Linked DNA regions of Salipiger sp. CCB-MM3. The protein of the gene in region 1 binds, or shares a complex with, the protein of each later gene. Links are inferred from orthologs where the notes say so. Each region holds a gene or a part of one and is shown in the gene's direction. Other genes may lie near its edges.

Region 1 (4,649 bases):
CCGCCTCAGGAAGTCGATAAGGCTGCCCTGCTGCACCGAGTAATCGTTAAAAAGACCAAGGTTGTCCTGCAGGCGCTTGAGCGGCTTGATCAGCTTTTTGAACGGCCCTGCGGGGAACAGCGGGCCGAAGAACTCCATGAGATAGCGCAGCTTCTTGCAGTGTATGCGCAGCTCATGCACCTCGTGGTCGGGCGTCGCATCATCAATCGCCTCGGCGATGGTGCAGATCTTGCGGTAGCGTTTCCAGATCAGCTTGCAGGCGAAATCATAGGCCGGAAGGTCCGCGCGTTCGCCGCGCTGCAACGCCTTGCGCTTGTGGAAAATCTTGCCAAGCGCGGTGATCTCCTTGCGGTAGCCGGTGCTGCGCAGATGTTTCGCCAGCCCCGCCTGCGCGGCGGTGCGTTCCTCGGCGAACAAGGCGAACATCCGGTCGAGCCCTTCGTGCAGGTTCGCCGGCAGCATAGTATAATAGGCATCCTTCTCGAGCAGGTAGACATCGAGGTCACGCAGCCGCCCGGTCGGTTCCATCAATGCCGAAAAGCGCGCTTTCAGCTCGGCGGTCTGCTCGTCCGCATAAACGCCTTTGAACAGGCTCAGCACCGAGCGGATTTTTCGCAGGGCGATGCGGTAGTCGTGCAGAAACTCGGTGTCGTCGTCGGCGATCACCCCGGCCTCATTGGCGCGCGCCACGGGAAGATAGGCGGCGATGATATCGCTGGCGGCATCAAAGGCCTCTTCCTGCCCGTCCATCGGCACATCGGGCTTGGCCACATAGGCCGACTGGCCGGGGAACAGCAGATCATAAAGCGCGCCGTCCTCCAGCGCTGCGCCGCCCAGCCCTTCGACCAGCTTCTGCAGCCGGGTCAGCGCCTTGTCATAGCCGCGCAGCCCCTGCAGGCGGGCGATCGTCACACGCCCCCCCTCAGCCGCTTCGAGCACCCACAAAAACGCCCGCGCCTGCGTCTTTTCTTCGTCATCGAGCAGCGCCAGCTCGCCCCGGCGCATTTCGCCCGCGCCCACCGGCAGCAGGCAGCGCAGCGGCGAAAGGTCCGACAGCGCATGCTTTACCGAGCCCTCGGAGAACTCGGCGACAAAGCGCCCCGCCCCCGCCGAAGACTGGCCAAGCACCCGCCCATCGGGCTCAAGCAATTCAAACTGCTCCGCCACTTCGATAAGCACACGGCCACTCAGGCGCAATTCCTGATCGAAGGTATCGCGGATCAGGAAGGCGCTGCTCGCCTCCTGCCAGCTAAGCTGGGGTTTAAGACCGCCCAGATCGGCGGCATCGACCAGCGATGCCCCCTCTGCGGCCATGTCGGGGAGGAGGTAAAAGGCACCCTCGCCTTGAGTCATCTGGATTTCTTTCCGGTCTTGCGCAGGTAATCCTCGATCAGCGTCTCGACGATCTTCTGCACACTGCGATCCTCTTCGATGGCGCGCATCTTGAGCGCCTTGAGTGTCTTGCTGTTAAGCCGCAGGGACGTGTTCTTCTTTTCGTCCTTGGGCTTGATTTCCTTGGTCTTCGCCATGGCTGATACCCGCTAAAAGTGACGTCATGATTTCACTTTGAACCAGCAAGCGCAACGCGATTTCCCGGCACTGGCGCAACGACAAAGCCATAGCGCTCTCCAAGCCGTGATCGCAGCCCGCCTCATGGGTGACACTTTCCCCGCAAAGGATTACATAAGCGCCTTGGCTGACACAGGAGATGCAGACCATGCGGAATCTTGTAGTATTTTTCGGGCTGGTGCTCGCCGCCGCCACCCCGGCCTCCGCGCAAAGTGACAAGGCGGCACGCTGCGAAACCTCGGCCAAGATGGTCATGGAAGCAGTGCAGGCGCGTAAGGACGGCATTCCGCAAAAGCGGACCGAGCGCGAATTGCGCCGGGCGCTGGATCGCGACTCGGGCGAGATGCTGGCGCAATGGATTTATTCGCTGCCCGAAAACCAGCTCACCCTTGATGTGGGCCGCAGCTGGGAACAGCAGTGTCTCTCGCAATGACGCCGCGCTGAGGCGCGCATGACGTGACCCGCACCCGCCCGCGTCGCCCTTCCGGTCGGCGCAGGCATCGGCTATCTGACAGAAACACCAACGCGCGTGCCGAGCCGCATGGACTCGGCCTCCCTCTGCATTGATACTCCGAGCATGAGTCTACCACCCGGCTTCCTTGACGAATTGCGCACCCGTACGAGCCTGAGCCAGGTCGTCGGTCGCAAAGTCATGTGGGACACCCGCAAGTCCAATCAGGCCAAGGGCGACATGTGGGCGCCCTGCCCGTTCCATCAGGAAAAGTCCGCCTCTTTCCACGTCGATGACCGCAAGGGGTTCTACTACTGCTTCGGCTGCCACGCGAAGGGCGATGCAATCTCCTTCGTGCGCGAAAGCGAGAACGTCGACTTCATGGAAGCGGTCGAGATTCTCGCCCGTGAGGCAGGCATGCAGATGCCCGCGCGCGACCCGCAGGCCGCGCAGAAGGCCGACCGCCGCAGCCAGCTTGCCGAGGTGATGGAACAGGCGGTGCGGTTCTTCAGGATGCAGCTGCGCACCGGCGCCGCCTCTGAGGCGCGCGCCTATCTCGACCGGCGCGGGCTGACGCAGCCGGTGCAGGACCGTTTCGAGCTTGGGTTTGCGCCCGAGGGTTGGCAGCACCTTTGGGACCATCTGCGCGGACAGGGTGTCGCCGAGGATCTGATCATGGCGGCGGGGCTGGCCAAGCCCTCGCAGAAGGGCCGCGCGCCCTATGACGTGTTCCGCAATCGCATCATGTTCCCGATCCGCGATGGCCGCGGCCGCGCCATCGCCTTTGGCGGGCGCGCCATGGACCCGCGCGACAACGCCAAATATCTCAACTCGCCCGAGACCGAACTCTTCGACAAGGGCCGCAACCTTTACAACCACGCGCCCGCGCGCGAGGCGGCGGGCAAGGGCCAGCCGCTGATCGTCGCCGAAGGCTATATGGATGTGATCGCGCTCAGCGAGGCCGGGTTCGAGGCGGCGGTGGCGCCGCTTGGCACCGCCGTCACCGAGCATCAGATCGCGCTGCTCTGGCGCATCGCCGACGAGCCGGTGATCGCGCTCGACGGCGACAAGGCCGGTCTGCGCGCCGCCTATCGGGTGATCGACACCGCGCTGCCGCTGCTGATGCCGGGCAAGGGGCTGCGGTTCGCGATCATGCCCGAAGGTCAGGACCCGGACGACCTGCTGCGCGCCAAAGGGCCGCAGGCGGTCAAGGCGGTGCTCGATCAGGCGCAGCCCATGGTGCAGCTTCTGTGGCGGCGCGAGACCGAGGACAAGGTCTTTGACAGCCCCGAGCGCAAAGCGGCGCTCGACGCGACGCTGCGCGCGGCGATCAAGCGCATCCAGCACCCCGACCTGCGCCATCACTACGGCAATGAGATCAAGGAACTCCGCTGGCAGCTCTTCCGCAGCAAGCGCAGCGGCGATGGCGGAAACGGAGGCGGCAACTGGGGCGGCAAATCCGGCCAGCGCAGCCCGTTCCGCAGCGGCCAGCGCACCCAGAAATGGGGTCAGGCGGTCACCATCGCCCCCAGCGCCGCGGCGAAATCCTCGCTGCTGGTCTCGGCTGGCGAGGCCGCAGAGACGCGGCTGCGCGAGACCGTCATCCTCGCCGTTCTGCTGCGCTACCCGGCGCTGCTGCCCGAGTTCGAAGGCCCGCTCGAGACCCTGCCCTGCAGCGATCCCGATCACGCCGCGCTGCGCGACCTGTTCCTGAGCGCAGGAACGACCGACCCGGAAATCCTTCAGGAAGACGCGGCGCAGAGAATCGGACCCGAGGCCCTTGATTCCCTCCTCGGGGCACGCCATGTGGCAGTGGTACCCTGCTTGCGACAGATCGGTGACGTTGAACTCGCCCGCCTTACGGTGGCCGAGGAATTCGCCAAGATCGCCGCGCAGGCGGGACTCGTGGCCGAACTCGCAGAGGCGCTGGAGGATATGGAGAGCCTCGCGGATGAAGCCCTGACCTGGAGGCTGGGACAGGCGGCACAGGCGCGCAATCAGGCGGTTATGAACCGTTCTGAAGACGATGTGGAATTCGAAACCGGGGCCAATGGGGCCCGGGTGGACAAAGAAGAACGCAGCGCTTTCGACGCGCTGCTGCAACAGATTCGCTTTTCCAAGGGTCAGAACTAGATGACCATTTAGGGAAACTGGAGGAAAAACGGGTACACGGGTGGCCGAATCATTTGATTCCCCCCATGATTCGCAGAAACGAATCACTTCACTTGCGCGAGTGCCGGCCAGAACCGGCCCCTCCCTTTGACGGAGCACTTCATGGCAGCCAAAGACAACGACGACGCCAAGCCGGAAACTCAGGACGACGCACATAGCCTCGACATGAGCCAGGCCGCGGTCAAGAAGATGATCGCCGAGGCGCGCGAGCGTGGCTTTATCACCTATGACCAGCTGAACCAGGTTCTGCCGCCGGATCAGGTCAGTTCCGACCAGATCGAAGACGTGATGTCGATGCTTTCCGAAATGGGCATCCAAGTCACCGAAGAGGACGAGGAAGCCGAGGAAGACGCGGACAAGAACAAGGGCTCGACCGATCTGGTCGACGCCTCCAAAGGTCGTGACGTCGCGCTGTCGTCGGGCGGCTCGGAAAAGCTCGACCGTACCGATGACCCGG
Region 2 (4,576 bases), 1.7 Mb from region 1 along the record:
GGCGCTGCCCCCGCACTCACTTCTGGTTTGTCGTGCTGTGCACGACGGGGGGCGCTGCCCCCGCACCCCCGGAGTATTCGGGAAAGATGAAAACGCTGGGTTGAGCGCTCTGCGCCCTTCCCGACCCCGAAATTTCGCGCTAAGGCGGGCGCGGTTTTCAAAGGAGCTGCCCCATGATCCCCTCGTCCTATCCCTCGCAAGAAGAAATGGCCCGGCTGACGGCCCGGATGCTCTGGGAGATTGGCGCGGTGCATTTCATGGGCGACGCGCCCTTCAAGCTGGCCTCGGGACTGCCCTCGCCCGTCTACATCGACTGCCGGACGCCGATCTCGCACCCGCGCATCCGCTCGACGCTGATGGATTTCCTGACCGTCACCGTCATGCGCAACGCCGGCTTCGAGGCCTTCGACAACATCGCCGGCGGCGAGACCGCGGGCATCCCCTTCGCCGCACTGGTGGCCGAGCGCATGGCGCTGCCGATGACCTATGTGCGCAAGAAGCCCAAAGGCTATGGCCGCAACGCCCGCATCGAAGGCAAGATGACCGAGGGCCAGCGCGTGCTGCTGGTCGAGGATCTGACCACCGACGGCGGCTCCAAGCTCAGCTTCGTCGACGCGATCCGCGAGACCGGCGCCACCTGCGCCCATACCGCGGTGATCTTCTACTACGGCATCTTCCCCGAGACCACGAAGACGCTCGGCGATCACGGGGTCGACCTGCACTACCTCTGCACCTGGCACGATGTGCTGGCCGAGGCCAAGGAGCGCGGCGGCTTCGAGCCCGCGACGCTGGCGGCGGTCGAGGCCTTCCTCGAAGACCCGCGCAAATGGCAGGCGGAAAACGGCGCATAAGCGCATTTTCTTCGGGCGAAGGGCCAGCCTCTTCGCCCGGCACATCGCACCAAATGTTGCGAAACCCCGCGATCCTGCTACGATATCTTCACGAGCAGAACCGGGCGCCGGGCCCATTTCCGGTTATCCCGAAATAGTCCACAGAGATTTCCAGATTGGTCCGCGACCCGCGGCGCGCTATGACGCTTGAACCTGCGGGACTCGGGGGAGCCAGCGGGACATCAAAGGGACAAAAAGACGTCGGACCATGGCGACATGGGCCAAGGGGACAGGCATGAACGATCACAGCGTATTCAACGCCACGGGCGTCGAGGTCGAGCAGGCTGACACGATGCCGCATTCGATCGAGGCCGAGCAGCAACTGCTGGGCGCGATCCTGACCAACAACGATGTCTACGACCGGGTCGCGGCCATCCTCGGCCCGCAGCATTTCTACGACCCGGTGCACCGCCGTATCTTCGAGATCGCCGCAGCGCGGATCGCCAAGAACAACCTCGCGTCCCCGGTGACGCTGAAGGCGTTTATGGAAGACGACGAGGGCCTCAAGGAACTGGGCGGTCCGGCCTATCTGGCCCGCCTCGCTGGCGCCGCGGTCTCGAGCTTTGCCGTGCGCGACTACGCGCAGATGATCTACGATCTGGCGGTGCGCCGCGATCTCATCGGATTGGGCCGCGATATCTCGGCCCGCGCCACCAAGGTCGACGTGAAATCCGAGCCGCGCGAACAGATCGTGCAGGCCGAGCAGGCGCTCTACAAGCTGGCCGAACAGGGCCAGACCGAGGGCGGCTTCCAGTCGTTCCTGCGCGCCGTGACCGATGCGGTAAACGTCGCCAACGCCGCCTATCAGCGCGAGGGCGGGCTGGCTGGCGTCTCCACCGGTCTTATCGACATGGACAAAAAACTCGGCGGCCTGCACCCGTCGGACCTTCTGATCCTCGCCGGGCGCCCCTCGATGGGTAAGACCTCGCTGGCCACCAACATCGCCTTCAACATCGCCAAGGCCTACAAGAAGGGCACCCGCCCCGACGGCACCGAAGGCGCGATAGAGGGCGGCGTTGTCGGCTTCTACTCGCTCGAAATGAGCGCCGAGCAGCTGGCCGCGCGTATCCTCTCGGAAGCCGCAGAAGTGCCCTCCGAGCAGATCCGCCGCGGCGACATGACCGAGACCGAGTTCCGCCGCTTCGTCGACGCGGCAAAGAGCCTCGAGGCCTGCCCGCTGTTCATCGACGACACGCCGGCCATCCCGATCGCCCAGCTTGCCGCCCGTGCGCGGCGCCTGAAGCGAACCCATGGTCTCGACGTGCTGATGGTCGACTACCTGCAGCTGGTGCGCGGCACCGCCGAGAACCGCGTCAACGAGATCGCCGAGATTTCGATGGGCCTCAAGGCCATCGCCAAGGAGCTCAACATCCCGGTGATCGCCCTGTCACAGCTCTCGCGTCAGGTGGAAAGCCGCGACGACAAACGCCCGCAGCTGTCGGACCTGCGGGAATCGGGCTCGATCGAACAGGACGCCGACGTGGTGATGTTCGTGTTCCGCGAGGAATATTACGTGGAGCGCGAAAAACCCTCGGACGACCGGCTCGACGAAATGGCCGCCTGGCAGGAACGCATGGAGCGCCTGCACGGCAAGGCCGAGGTGATCATCGGCAAGCAGCGTCACGGCCCGATTGGCACCGTCGAGCTGAGCTTCGAGGGCCGATTCACCCGCTTCGGCAACCTCGTGCGTCCTTGGCAGAACGGCGAAGGCGACAACTTCTAAGGGCCGCCTCTTCCTCTTGGCAAAAATATCCCACGGGGGTGCGGGGGTGTGAAACCCCCGCAGGGCCTTGGCTCGCCACGCCCACTCTCCGGCCCGCCCCGCCTGCCTGCCCCCCGCGCCAGCCCCCCGCCTGCCCGCGCCAGAGGCCCTGCCCCCACAGCAGGACCACCTCGCGCCCGACTTCGGCGCTTTCCCTCTTGACGCCCCCTGCCCGCGCGGCAATCAACGCGCCATGGCACAGGCACAGCTCACCATCGATCTCGATGCGATCCGCGCCAACTGGCGCACCCTCGACGCCCTCTCCGATTGCGAGACCGGCGCCGTGGTCAAGGCAAACTCCTACGGTCTCGGCGCTGATCGCGTCGCGCCGATGCTGGCGCGCGAAGGCGCGCGGCGGTTCTTCGTCGCCACCTGCGAGGAAGGCGCGGACCTGCGCAAGGCACTTGGCCAGGGTCCCGAGATCAACGTCTTCGGCGGCCATATGGCGGGCGATGCGGCGCTCATCCGCGACGCGGCGCTGACCCCGATGATCAACTCCATCGAGCAGATGCTGCGCCACGCCGAAAGCCTTCCCGGCCATCCCTTCGGCGTCCAGCTTGACAGCGGCATGAACCGGCTGGGGCTCGAGGCCGACGAGTGGCTGGCCCTGCGTGACACGGCGATGAAGCAAAAGCCGCGGCTGATCATGTCGCATCTGGCCTGCGCCGACGAGCCGAACCACGGGATGAACGCCCATCAGCTGCGCAACTTCCGTGAAATGACCGAGGGGCTGGACGCGCCGCGCTCGCTGTCGGCCACGGGCGGCATCCTGCTGGGCAAGGATTATCATTTCGACGTCACCCGCCCCGGCATCGGGCTCTATGGCGGCCTGCCCTTCAAAGAGGCGCATCGTGTCGCCGCGCTGCACATCCCGGTGATCCAAACCCGCGAGGTGCAGACCGGCGAGTCGGTGGGCTATGGCAACGCCTTTGTGGCGCGCTCGCCGATGAAGGTCGCGACGATCTCTGCCGGTTACGCCGACGGCCTGATCCGCGCGCTTGCGCCCAAGACCTACCTCTGGGCTGGCGAGACCCGCTGCAAGCTGCTGGGCCGCATCTCTATGGACCTGATCACCGTCGATGTGACCGCCGTCGAGCAGGTGCCGGAAACGCTGGAACTGCTCGGCCCGCATCAGACCGTCGACCATCTGGCGCGCCATATCGACACCATCGGCTACGAGATCCTCACCTCGCTCGGCAACCGCTACGCGCGGGTCTACCGCGGCGGATGAGCCTTGGCGCCGCCATCGCCGCGCCGGTGATCGCTGCGCTCGGCGCGCTTGGGCGCGCGGTGCTGCGCGGCCTGGCCTCTGCCGGGCGGCTGACGCTCTTTGGTCTATCGGCGCTCAGCCATATTCTGCGCCCGCCGTTCTATGGCCGCGAGGTTCTGCAGGCCCTGCTGCACATCGGCTGGCTGTCGCTGCCCGTGGTGGGCATGACGGCGATCTTCACCGGCGGCGCGCTGGCGCTACAGATTTACTCCGGCGGTGCGCGTTTCAACGCCGAGGCGGTGGTGCCGCAGATCGTCGCCATCGGCATGGTGCGCGAACTCGGCCCGGTGCTGGTCGGGCTGATGATCGCCGCCCGCGTGACCTCTTCGATCGCCGCCGAGATCGCCACGATGAAAGTCACCGAGCAGATCGACGCGCTGGTCACGCTCTCCACCGATCCGATGAAATACCTCGTCGCGCCGCGCCTGCTGGCGGCGCTGCTGACCGTGCCGCTGCTGGTCGCGGTGGGCGATGTCATCGGCATCGCCGGCGGCTACGCGGTGGCCACAAGCTCGCTCGGCTTTACCCCGGTGGCCTACCTCAAGAACACGCTCGATTTCCTCGAGCCGCTGGATGTGTTCTCCTCGCTTGCCAAGGGCGCGGCCTTTGGCGGCATCGCCGCGCTGCTGGGGTGCTATTACGGCATGCATTCGG

The links.
Region 2: the proteins of dnaG (region 1) and AYJ57_RS11985 are in contact, whole or in part, in a crystal structure (PDB 2R6A), measured with the Geobacillus stearothermophilus proteins. The link is inferred for Salipiger sp. CCB-MM3 from one-to-one orthologs. Residues at the interface, in WP_049624496.1 of Geobacillus stearothermophilus: Lys456, Leu457, Leu458, Pro459, Ala460, Asn463, Ala464, Leu467, Leu535, Leu536, Ile537, Ala538, Gln544, Glu545, Asp548, Tyr549, His552; in WP_033016901.1 of Geobacillus stearothermophilus: Ser13, Glu15, Ala16, Gln18, Glu91, Leu92, Asp94, Ala95, Val96, Pro97, Thr98, Ala99, Ala100, Asn101, Tyr104, Tyr105, Ile108.

Annotation. Positions count from the first base shown.
Region 1 is NZ_CP014595.1:820,289-824,937, forward strand. The notes cover bases 1,764-4,649. They hold dnaG (DNA primase), read left to right. Parts: upstream 1,764-2,146; coding sequence 2,147-4,153; downstream 4,154-4,649. Other genes in these bases: AYJ57_RS04025 (hypothetical protein), read left to right, coding at 1,764-2,002; rpoD (RNA polymerase sigma factor RpoD), read left to right, coding at 4,295-4,649. Also shown: AYJ57_RS04015 (CHAD domain-containing protein), read right to left, coding at 1-1,353; AYJ57_RS04020 (ribbon-helix-helix protein, CopG family), read right to left, coding at 1,350-1,529; more of AYJ57_RS04025, read left to right, coding at 1,709-1,763. UniProt on the Escherichia coli protein: RNA polymerase that catalyzes the synthesis of short RNA molecules used as primers for DNA polymerase during DNA replication.
Region 2 is NZ_CP014595.1:2,479,454-2,484,029, reverse strand. The notes cover bases 557-3,369. They hold AYJ57_RS11985 (replicative DNA helicase), read left to right. Parts: upstream 557-1,125; coding sequence 1,126-2,613; downstream 2,614-3,369. Other genes in these bases: alr (alanine racemase), read left to right, coding at 2,846-3,369; AYJ57_RS11990 (orotate phosphoribosyltransferase), read left to right, coding at 557-851. Also shown: more of AYJ57_RS11990, read left to right, coding at 174-556; more of alr, read left to right, coding at 3,370-3,883; AYJ57_RS11975 (MlaE family ABC transporter permease), read left to right, coding at 3,880-4,576. UniProt on the Escherichia coli protein: The main replicative DNA helicase, it participates in initiation and elongation during chromosome replication. Travels ahead of the DNA replisome, separating dsDNA into templates for DNA synthesis.